One region of the Gordonia sp. McavH-238-E genome, then DNA from elsewhere that is predicted to be linked to it. Evidence: predicted binding sites of a transcription regulator. Region 1 holds the regulator's gene; the other holds the start of a gene.
The links. Region 1 encodes HspR, which represses chaperone genes until heat shock. Its sites were predicted from a motif close to ANNTGAGTNNNNNNNACTCANNT; they were not measured.
Positions count from the first base shown of each region.

Region 2: the regulator HspR is predicted to act here: its motif matches at 4,248-4,270, upstream of clpB (ATP-dependent chaperone ClpB).

Region 1 is NZ_JAKRFE010000006.1:77,960-83,697, forward strand. It holds gene dnaJ (molecular chaperone DnaJ) at 104-1,306, shown strand; gene MHN80_RS10205 (heat shock protein transcriptional repressor HspR) at 1,310-1,708, shown strand; gene MHN80_RS10210 (SRPBCC family protein) at 1,786-2,253, shown strand; gene MHN80_RS10215 (hypothetical protein) at 2,268-3,371, shown strand; gene MHN80_RS10220 (hypothetical protein) at 3,470-4,546, shown strand; partial or broken gene MHN80_RS10225 (FAD-binding oxidoreductase) at 4,553-5,713, opposite strand.
Region 2 is NZ_JAKRFE010000006.1:291,191-296,928, forward strand. It holds gene MHN80_RS11165 (cytochrome P450) at 1-661, opposite strand, end outside; gene MHN80_RS11170 (glycoside hydrolase family 15 protein) at 801-2,696, shown strand; gene MHN80_RS11175 (glucose-6-phosphate dehydrogenase (NADP(+))) at 2,709-4,145, opposite strand; gene clpB (ATP-dependent chaperone ClpB) at 4,340-5,738, shown strand, end outside.

The DNA of each region.
Region 1 (5,738 bases):
CTCGCACCTCAGGGAGCAGATGGTCGGCTCGCACCTCGGGGAGCGGGTGTCCCCAACTGAAAAAACCAACCCAGACAACAGAACTCAAAGGAGGTGACGTCTGGTGGCACCACAACGTGAGTGGTTAGAACACGACTTCTACAAGGACCTGGGCGTTGCTTCTGACGCTTCGGCTGAAGAGATCAAGAAGGCCTATCGCAAGCTCGCGCGCGAGCTGCACCCGGATGCCAACCCGGGTGACACCGCGGCCGAAGAGCGCTTCAAGCGGGTGTCCGAAGCCCACAGCGTGCTCGGCGACGCCGAGAAGCGCAAGGAATACGACGAGACGCGCGCCATGTTCGCCGGCGGACGATTCCGCGGCGGCGGCAACGGCTTCCCGGGCGGTTTCCCCGGCGGCGGAAACACCTACACCACCGGCGGCGGTAACGACTTCGACCTCGGCGACCTGTTCGGCGGGGCGCAGACCGGCGGCGGCGGAGGCGGTTTCGGCGACATCTTCGACGGACTGTTCAACCGCGGCGGCGGAACACAACGTACTTCGACGGCGAGCCGCCCGCGTCGCGGCAAGGATCTCGAGACCGAGACGACGCTCTCGTTCTCCGATGCCGCGCTCGGCACGACCGTCCCACTCAGGGTGACCAGCCCGTCGCCCTGCACCACCTGCCACGGTTCGGGCGCCAAGCCCGGGACGAGTCCGCGGGTGTGCGCGAACTGCAACGGCTCCGGATTCGTGAGCCGCAATCAGGGCGCATTCGGTTTCAGTGAGCCGTGCCAGGACTGCCAGGGCACCGGCTCGCGGATCGACGATCCATGCACCGACTGCGACGGCAGCGGGGTGAAGGTCCGCGCGCGCACCATCAACGTGCGGATCCCCGCCGGCGTCGAGGACGGACAACGCATCCGGCTCGCCGGACAGGGCGAGGCCGGCCGGCGTGGCGCCCCATCGGGCGACCTCTACGTCGTCGTGCACGTGACCCCGCACAAGCAGTTCACCCGCAGCGGCAACGACCTTCGGGTGCAACTGCCGGTACGGATCTCCGAACTCGTTCTCGGAGCGACCGTCTCGGTGCCGACCCTGGAGGGATCGGTCGGGGTGAAGATCCCGCCGAACACCACCGACGGACGCACGCTGCGCGTGCGCGGTCGCGGAGTGCCCAAGCGCTCCGGCGGGGCAGGCGATCTGCTCGTCACCGTGAAGGTCGCGGTCCCGAACAAGCTGGACGAGGCCGCGGTCGAGGCGATGCGCGCCTACGACCAGGCCGAGCGGGCGAGTGGTTTCGATCCGCGGGCGGACTGGGGGCGATGAGCGATGGCCGGCCAGAAGAACTTCGACGCCGACGGCGCGACCTTTCTGATCTCGGTGGCCGCCGAACTCGCCGGTATGCACGCGCAGACCCTGCGCACCTATGACCGACTGGGTCTGGTCACCCCCCAGCGGACGAGTGGCGGCGGACGCCGCTACTCGTCCCGCGACGTCGAACTCCTGCGAGAGATCCAGCGTCTCTCGCAGGAGGAAGGCGTCAACCTCGCCGGTATCAAGCGCATCATCGACCTCAGCAATCAGGTCGAGGCGCTCCAGCACCGCGTCCGCGAACTCACCGACGAGGTGCAGGCGTCGCGGGCCCGGCGTGGTGGCGAACTCGTGCCCGTACCGCGCACCAACGCACTCGTCGTGTGGCAGCCGCGGCGCAAGCGCACCACCGACTGACCGCCCACCGGGCCCGACGTCCTGGTGCCCGGCCGCGGTTTCGGCGCGGGCCCGCAGAGGTGCGTAACGTTGACCGCATGGCTTCTGAACCCGTCACCACCGTCGACGCCGGGCCGCACAAGGTCTCGCGTCGGGTCGTCGTGAACGCCCCGGCCGCCGATGTGTTCGCGCTCGTGTCGAACCCGCACAGGCATCCCGAGCTCGACGGCTCGGGCACGGTGCGCGACACCCCCGTGAGCGGGCCGGAGACGCTGACCCGCGGGGCGCGTTTCAGCGTCGGGATGAAGCAGTACGGCGTGCCGTACAAGATCACCTCCACCGTCACCGACTTCGAACCCGGCCGGGTCGTCGAGTGGCAGCATCCGATGGGTCACCGCTGGCGGTGGGAGCTCGAGTCCACCTCACCGACCACCACCGCCGTGACCGAGACCTTCGACTACTCGACGCTCCGGCTGCCGAAGATCATCGAACTCGTGGGCTACGACAAGAAGAACGGCAAGGGGATCGAGAGCACCCTCCGCGCTCTCGCGGGCCGGTTCGCCTGAATCCGGAACCATCCATGGACTCTTCCGCCGGTCCGCCGCCCGGGCCGGATTCCCCGGATGAACCCGTCGTCGTCCTCGGCGTCGTCGCCGCGCCGGGGCAGGCCATCGGTCTCGCGCGCAAGCTCGTCGATGCCGGCCTGGCCGAACACGTCGAGACGACGTTCCCCGGTGCGCGTTGGCAGATCGACCTCGTCGAGGCCGGTCTCGTACAGCCGCCGGCCGGCGACGCCGAAATCGTCGATGCCACCAGAGACCTTCTGCTCGAACGCGAATGGGATCTCGTCGTCTATCTGACCGACCTTCCGCTGCATGTCGGCAAACGCCCGGTCGTGGCGCATGCCAACGCGGTGCACGGCGTCGCGGTCCTCTCGGTGCCGGCGCTCGGCGCCACCGGAGTGCGGCAGCGGGCCCGCGGCATCATCACCGGACTCGTCGGGCAACTCCTCGGTGCCGACGCCGACGATCTCCGCGGTCACCAGAAGTCGCCGGCGCGGTCGGCGTTGCGCCATCGCGTCCGCCAACTCGGGACCGACGTCGACGAGGCGGGCACCGCGTTCACCGCGCGTGTCCTGACCGGTAACCTGCGTCTGCTCACCGGCATGGTGCGCGCCAACCGCCCGTGGCGGCTGGCACTCGGCCTCAGCCGCGCACTCACCGGGGCGATCGCGGCCGGGGTCTTCGCACTGGTGACCGCCGACATCTGGCTGCTCGCAGACACTTTCGGTGGGATTCGGCTCACCGGCGTGGCGCTCGGCTCGATCATCGCGATCACCGCGACCCTGATCATCGGTGCCGACCTCTGGGAACGCGGCGGCTCCCGACAGACGCGAGAACAGGTGGTGCTGTTCAACATCGTCACCATGATCACAGTGGTTCTGGGTGTGGGCGCGTTCTACGCGGCGCTGTTCGTCCTGTCCGCGATCGGCGCGCTCTGCCTGGTGGTGCCGCAGGTCATCGGTGCGACGCTCGACCACCCGGTCGGCTTCACCGACTATCTGGAGGTCGCGTGGCTCACCTGCTCACTCGCGACCGTCGGCGGCGCCCTGGGCGCGGGCCTGGAAACCGACGAGGCGGTCCGCGACGCGGCCTACACCCAGCATCCCGCCGAGCCGATCTGAGCGGTCCACCTCGCACAGCCGGGTGCACGGCGTCCGCCCCCCAGCCGCTAGGCTTGCGGGTCAGAACGCCACAGCAGGTCGGCGACGGGAGGTGAACCATGTCCGAGGTACCGGGGAACGGTCCGATGCCGGGGTTCGTGGTCCTGGGCATCTCCGTCGTCGACGATCAGATCAGCTCGGTGGTCCGCGATGCCGACGGGCACATCCTGGCGAGCAACCTGGTCGACCTCCCCGATGCGTCGGCCGCCGGTGCCGAAGCCGCGATCGTCGAACTCGTCGACTCCGTGCCCGTCGAGGTCGACCGGATCGGCATCTCGGCGTCCCGCGCCGACGTTCGCGATCATCTGGCTCGCGTCTTCGCGCCGGGCGCGGGCACCGGGCCGTCTTGGTCGGGCAAGGTCGTCGTCACCGGATACGCCGCCGCTCTCGCCGAGATCGCGTGTACCCACTCGACCCGCGGCGGGGTGGTGGCAGTCGTCGATCTTGATCGCAACGCCGCGCCCGCGGCCGGCACCACCCTCGCCACCGTCGACTCCGCGTCCGGCGCCGTCCTCGGCACCGCAGATTTCACGCCGGGCCAGGTTGCCTCGGTGACCGACCCGGAGGCGGCGTCACAGCTCGCGACGGCGGTCACCAGGCTGCCTCGCGGTCGCGACATCACCTCGGTGATCGTGGTCGGCCCCGGTGCTCAGCTCCCCGGGATCGCGCCGGCGTTCGAGTACGCGTCACAGCGGCCGGTGACGGTGGCGGACAATCCGTCGCTCGCCTCCGCACTCGGCGCCGCCGACGCCGCGGTGGTCGCGCCGGCAACCACTGCCGTCGCCGCCCGGACGTCGACCGGTCGCCGATGGTGGTTCGTCGGTGCCGCGATCGGGGCCGCCGTCTTCCTCGGTGCCGTCGGGATCACGCTGATCCTCACCGCCGAGTCGACCATCGCCGAACCGGCCCCCGTCACGGTGACCGAGACCCCCGCGGCGGTCACCTCGACCGAGCAGGCGACGGTCACCGAAACCGAGACCGAGACCAGCGTTCGTACGACGACCGTCACGCGCACCCCCCGCCCCGTCACGCGGACGGAGACGGTCACCGAGTCGGCTCCGGAGACGTACACCGTGACCGAAACCGAGACGGTCACGTCCCCGGCCGCCGGTGAGCCTAGCCTCGAGGTCCCCTGAGCGGTCCTAGAACACGGGGTCGTGCTGGATGCGGCTGGCCCGCACACCGGCGATGATGAGGGTGCGCCGGGTGTTCTCGATCATCTGTGGCGACCCTGCGATCAGCACCTGGTGGTTCTCCCAGTTGCCTGCCCGGACCACCACGTCGGCCAGTGTGCCGATCTCGTGGTCGACGCCGAGTTCGGCGGGCGTGGCCACCGCGTTGATCCACCACGGATCGGTCCGTTCCTGGGACACGGCGGTGACGCGCAGCCACGGATTGGTCGACGCGATGCGTCGCAGCACCGTCAGGTCGTACAGCTCGCCCGGGTGGCGCATCCCGTAGAAGATGTGCGTCTCCGGCGAATCCACGCGCGAGGACATCTCGATCAACAGTGCCCGCAGCGGCGCGAGTCCGGTGCCGCCGGCGACCATCAGGACCTTGCTGTCGCGGTCGACATGCAAGGTGCCGTGGCCCTGGGCCAGCGTCCACACGTCGCCGATGCTGGTCTCGCTCACGATCGCGGTGCTGACCGTTCCCCGGGGCACCGCGCGGACGTGGAACTCCAGCTCTCCCGCCGGGTTGGGCGGGATGGCGGGCGAGAGATTGCGCCACTGCTTCGGCCACTGCGGGGTGTGCACCTCGAGGTATTGCCCCGCGTTGAAGGTCAGCGGCGAATGCGCGAGGAGCCGGACGACCGCCAGGTCGCGGGTGATCCGGTACTTCTCGACGACTTCGGCGGTCCAGCGCGCGGGATGGGTCGCACTCTCGGCCGCGCCGCGCATCACCCCGGTCACCAGCATCATCGCCTGCGAGATGGTCTGCTCGGTCTCGGCGTCCCAGTATCCGGTCATGAGGCTGCCGAACTCGCCCATCAGCGCCGCGTACATCACGTGGTAGTGCTCGGGTTCCACCCCGAACTTGCGATGGTCGCGTCCGAGTTGCGCGAGGAACTCCACGAGTTCGGCATGCCCGGACTCGGCCGGGATCGCTTCGAGGACATGGTCGATGACGCGATGGAAGGCGACCCGCTGGGCGGCCATCGACACACCGAACAGGTCGCGCAGGTCGGGGTCGATCGCGAACATCCGGGTGTAGACGTTGGTGACGAACCGGTCGGGGTGCCGATTGACAGCCGTCCGCAGCTGATGCAGCGCATGGCGCGAATGTGTCGCCATATCGAAAAGATCACACCTCCGTCGCGGCTCGTGT
Region 2 (5,738 bases), 210 kb from region 1:
GAGCGCGCCGGGAAGCGGTCAGCTCGTTGAAGTAGGCGAAGAAGTCCAGCAGCGTCGCCATCCGCTCCTCGAGAGTCGCCCCTCGGCGGTATTCGACGTCGTCGGCGCCGAACAACTCCTGCGTCAGCTGGTGCATCCGCGGGAAGTCCTCTTCGGGCAGGCCGAGCAGCGACAGGATCACGTACAGCGGGAAACCGACCGCGACCTCCTCGACGAAGTCGCATTCCGGTCCGATGTCGCGCATCCGGTCGACGTAGCGCTTGGCGAGCTCGTCGACGCGGGTCTGCAGGTCGCGCAAGGCCTTCGGCCGGAACCAATCGGCGCCGATCGCGCGGACCTTGCGGTGGTGCGGATCGTCCATGTGGATCAGGGTGCGCAGGCCCGCACCGGATTCCAGCTGCGCCCGTGCGACATCGTCGGCGGCAGCGGTGGTCAGCACGGGCCGCGGTTCACTCAGCCACAGGGTGTTGTCGCGCTCGATGTCCATGATGTCGGCGTGCTTGGTGACGGCGAAGAACGGTCGGTAGGGCCCGTGGTCGACGCGCGGTACCGGATCGTGTGCCCGCAGATATGCCATCGCCGCGTACAGGCGCGGCTCGTCGGTGTAGGCCTTGGCGTCGGCGAAGATGGTGGCGGCGTCGTCTGCCGTGCTCGTGCTCACGTCGCTTGTCGTCAACGGGTGCGTCCTTCGGTCGAGGGTGATTCTGGATCCGAGTGTCCGATATCGGGGTGTTCCAGTTGGCCGGAATCGCGAACCCGATCGAATGTGGCCGGCCCATCCGGGAGGGGCCAGGCGACGAATGGCCGCCATGAGCACCCCGACCGAATCCGGCGAGGACGCGAATCCGACTCCCCGATGCGACGGCGCCACGACGGCCGACGCTACCGGCGACTACCTACCGATCGCCGATCACGGTGTGATCGGTGACCTGCGGACGGCGGCCGTCGTGGGGGTGGATGGGCGGATCGACTGGTTCTGCTGTCCGCGATTCGACTCGCCGAGCGTCTTCGGCTCGTTGCTCGACGCCGGACGAGGCGGCGCCTGGACGGTGGAACCGGTGGACGGCGACGTCACCACGCGCCAGTTCTATCTGCCCGACTCCAACGTGCTCGTCACCCGCTACCTGAGCGAGGACGGCGTCGCCGAGGTGCAGGACCTGATGCCGATCGCGAGACCACACGACCCCGACCACCGGACGCGGATCATCCGTCGGATCTCCTGTGTCCGGGGTTCCGTCCGATTTCGCGTGACGATCGCACCGCGATTCGACTACGGCCGTGAGGCACACAAGCTGGTCGTCGAGGACGGGCGTCGGGTTCGCTTCGAGACCGACGGCTTGGTGCTGCATCTCGTCTCGACGGTCGATGTCGACACGATGGACGACCGGGATGCGCAGGCCGATTTCACCGTCGAAACCGGCGAGTGCGTCACGTTCGTCCTCGCGCCCGACCCCGTCGACGACGAGCTTCTCGACCACGACAGTTCGCCCGCCGTCGTCGCCGCGACGGTCGCCTTCTGGCAGGACTGGGTGTCGAGGTCGTCGTACACCGGCCGGTGGCGGGAGATGGTGCATCGGTCGGCGCTCACACTCAAACTGCTGACGCACGAACCGTCCGGGGCAGTGGTGTCGGCGGTGACCGCCGCGCTTCCCGAGGAGATCGGTGGCGAACGGAACTGGGACTACCGCTACGTGTGGATCCGCGATGCGGCGTTCACGCTGTATGCCTTGCTCCGGTTGGGTTTCACCGACGAGGCCGGTGCGTTCATGGACTGGCTGACATGCCGCTTCGACGACGGTGCCGACGAGTCGGGAGATCTGGGGCCGCTGCGATTGATGTACACCCTCGACGGGGATCCACCACCGAAGGAGACCGAACTCGACCACTGGGAGGGCTACCGGCAAACCTCCCCGGTGTTGATCGGAAACGCCGCCGCCGATCAACTCCAGCTCGACATCTACGGTGAGCTCATCGACTCGGTGTACCTCTACAACAAATACGGACCGGGGATCTCGTACGGGGCCTGGACCCATCTGTGCACGGTGGCCGGGTGGCTCGTCGACAACTGGGACCGTCCGGACCAGAGCATCTGGGAGGTGCGCAGCAAGCCGCAGGACTATGTCTACTCGCGAGTGATGTCGTGGGTGGCCCTCGAGCGGATGATCCGGATGAGCCGGCAGCGCGGACTACCCGGCGACATCGCCGGCTGGATGAAGGCGCGCGACGACATCTTCGTGCAGATCATGGAGCGCGGCTGGAACGACGAGGTGGGGGCGTTCGTCCAGACCCTCGACTCCGACCGTCTGGATGCGGCGCTGCTGCTGATCCCCGCCGTGAAGTTGCTGTCACCCACCGATGAGCGCTTCGTCCGCACCCTCGAGCGGATCGAGGAAGAACTCGTGAGCGACTCCCTGGTGTTCCGGTACGACACCGACGGCGGGCACGACGGCCTCGACGGGGCCGAGGGGACGTTCTCGCTCTGCTCGTTCTGGTACGTCGAAGCGCTCACCCGGACCGGCCGGCTCGGCGACGCCCGGCTGGCGTTGGAGAAGATGTTCACCCACGCCAATCATCTCGGCCTGTACGCCGAGCAGGTCGGCCTCACCGGCGAACAACTCGGGAACATGCCGCAGGCGTTCACCCACCTCGCCCTCATCAGCGCGGCCATCAATCTCGATCGGCGCCTCGGCGAATAGAGCCGGCGCGCCTCAGATCCAGCCGGACCCGCCGCACAGGTCGTCGGCGGCCGCGGGACCGGTCGATCCGGCCGCATACGGTTGCGGCGCAGGCGGATTGTCCAGCACCGGCGCGGCCACCTCCCACACGTGGGCGAGGCCGTCGGGCCGGGTGAACAGCGACCGGTCACCGCGCAGCACGTCGACGATGAGCCGCGCGTACGGCGACAGGCCGTCGGCCACCTCGTCGAGCTGTTCGGTCATGTGCGCGACGGACAGGTCGGTGCCCGAACCCGGTTCCTTGACGGTGACGGCCAGATCGATGGCACCGTCACCGGCCAGGTCGAAGGTCAGCACGGTGCCGTCCTCCGGGGTATCGGTCAGCGGGCCGTCGCTGGGGGCGCGGAACACGAGACTGAGTCGCTGTGCGCTGTGGTCGAGCATCTTGCCGGTCCGGAGCAGGAACGGGACGCCGTGCCAGCGGTCGGTGTCGACCCACAGGCGGACTGCCGCGAACGTCTCGGTGGTGGAATCGTCCGGAATCCCCTCGGTGTCGCGATACCCCTCGTACTGGCCGTAGACCACTTCGGCGGGGTCGAGCGGACGGAAGGCCGCGATGACCGACTCCCGCGCGTCGAGCAGGTCGTCGGCGCCGAGCGACGCCGGAGGTTCCATGGCGACCTCGGCCGCCACCTGGAACAGGTGCGTGACGATCATGTCCAGGAAGGCCCCGGTGGCGTCATAGAACGCGGCGCGGTCGGCGATGTCGAGGGTCTCCGGGACGTCGATCTGGACCTCGGCCACGTGCTCGCGGTTCCACACCCCGGCGAACAGTCCGTTGGCGAAACGCAGGACGTGCAGGTTCTGGGTGCTCTCCTTCCCGAGGAAGTGGTCGATCCGGTAGATCTGCTTCTCGTCGAGGGATTCGTGCACCGCTTCGTCGAGTGCCCGGAATCCGTCGGGAGACGTCCCGAACGGCTTCTCGTAGACGACCCGCGAACCCTTCGCGAGACCATGCGCGGCAATGGCTTTCGTGTAGTCGACGAAAGTGGTGGGCGGGAGGGCGAGGTAGTGGACCAGCTGAGCGGTGTCCCCGACGGCGTTGCGGGCGGCGTCGATCACCTCCAGCAGACGGCCGGGGTCGTCCGCGGTGAACCCGCCGCCGGCGAACCGGATGGTCTCGGCGAACGACTTCCACTCGTCCGACGAGCCCGACCCGTCCGCACCGAACTCCTCGATCGCATCCTTGACGTGCTGTCGGAACTCGTCGTCAGTGCGGTCGCCCCGCCCGTTGCCGATGAGCTGCCACCCGCGGGGGAGCAGATCGCGGCGGTGGAGTTCGTACAGCGACGGCAGGACCATCCGCTTGGCGAGGTCGCCGGTCGACCCGAAGAGTACGAAGATCACTGCTGAGTCCGCGTCAGAATCGGACGGTGTCGCGTTCTCCGGTGCGGAGCTGTCTGCGGTCATGCATCAATAGTGCCCATCGACGCTGCCGGAGGTCGGATACGCGCGGAGAGCGGACCTGCTCGCCGACGCGGGAAGGAGTGATGCAGATCACATGCCCAGTTAACATGAGCGGAATGGACTCAACTCTGTTGGCGTTGTAGACCGCGTATGGCTCATACTTGAGCCTGTTGGACTAAAGAGAAAGGTGCACGCGAGTGGACAGCTTCACCCCCACCACCAAGACGCAGCAAGCATTGAGCGCTGCTGTGCAGGCGGCGGCCAGCGCTGGAAACCCCGACGTGCGACCGGCCCACATCCTGGTGGCACTGCTCGATCAGTCCGACGGCATCGCGTCGCCACTGCTGAAGGCAGTGGGCGTGGACCCGTCGAGCGTTCAGGCGCAGGCCCAGGCATTGGTCGATCGCATGCCGACGGTGTCCGGCGCCAGCTCGACGCCTCAACTATCCCGTGAATCGATCGCGGCCATCACCGCAGCCCAGCAGCTGGCTGGTGAACTCGACGACGAGTACGTCTCGACCGAGCACGTCGTCGTCGGTCTGGCGACCGGTGACTCCGATGTCGCCAAATTGCTGCACAACCTCGGTGCGACTCCGCAGGCTCTGCGCGAGGCATTCGTCGCCGTGCGCGGCAGTGCGCGGGTCACCTCCGAGGATCCCGAATCGACCTACCAGGCTCTCGAGAAGTACTCGACCGATCTGACCGCGGCCGCCCGCGAGGGCAAGCTCGACCCGGTCATCGGCCGCGACACCGAGATCCGGCGCGTCGTACAGGTGCTCAGCCGACGGACCAAGAACAACCCGGTCCTCATCGGTGAGCCCGGTGTCGGCAAGACCGCCATCGTCGAAGGCCTCGCCCAGCGCATCGTCGCCGGCGACGTGCCGGAGTCGTTGCGCAACAAGACCGTCATCTCCCTCGACATGGGATCGATGGTCGCCGGCGCGAAGTACCGAGGCGAGTTCGAGGAGCGCCTGAAGGCCGTGCTCGACGAGATCAAGGGGTCGGCCGGACAGGTCATCACCTTCATCGACGAGCTGCATACGATCGTGGGTGCCGGTGCGACAGGCGATTCCGCGATGGACGCCGGCAACATGATCAAGCCGATGCTCGCCCGCGGTGAGCTGCGCCTGGTCGGTGCCACGACCCTCGAGGAGTACCGCAAGTACATCGAGAAGGACGCCGCACTCGAGCGTCGATTCCAGCAGGTGTACGTCGGTGAGCCGTCGGTCGAAGATGCCATCGGCATCCTCCGCGGCCTCAAGGACCGGTACGAGGTGCACCACGGTGTGCGCATCACCGACTCCGCACTGGTCGCTGCCGCAACGCTGTCCGACCGGTACATCACCTCGCGCTTCCTGCCCGACAAGGCCATCGACCTCGTCGACGAGGCCGCGTCGCGGTTGCGGATGGAGATCGACTCGCGCCCCGTCGAGATCGACGAGGTCGAGCGGATCGTCCGCCGTCTCGAGGTCGAGGAGGTCGCCTTGGAGAAGGAAACCGACGCGGCGTCGAAGGAGCGGCTCGAGAAGCTGCGCGCCGAGCTGGCCGACCAGAAGGAGAAGCTCAACGAGCTCTCCGCCCGGTGGCAGTCGGAGA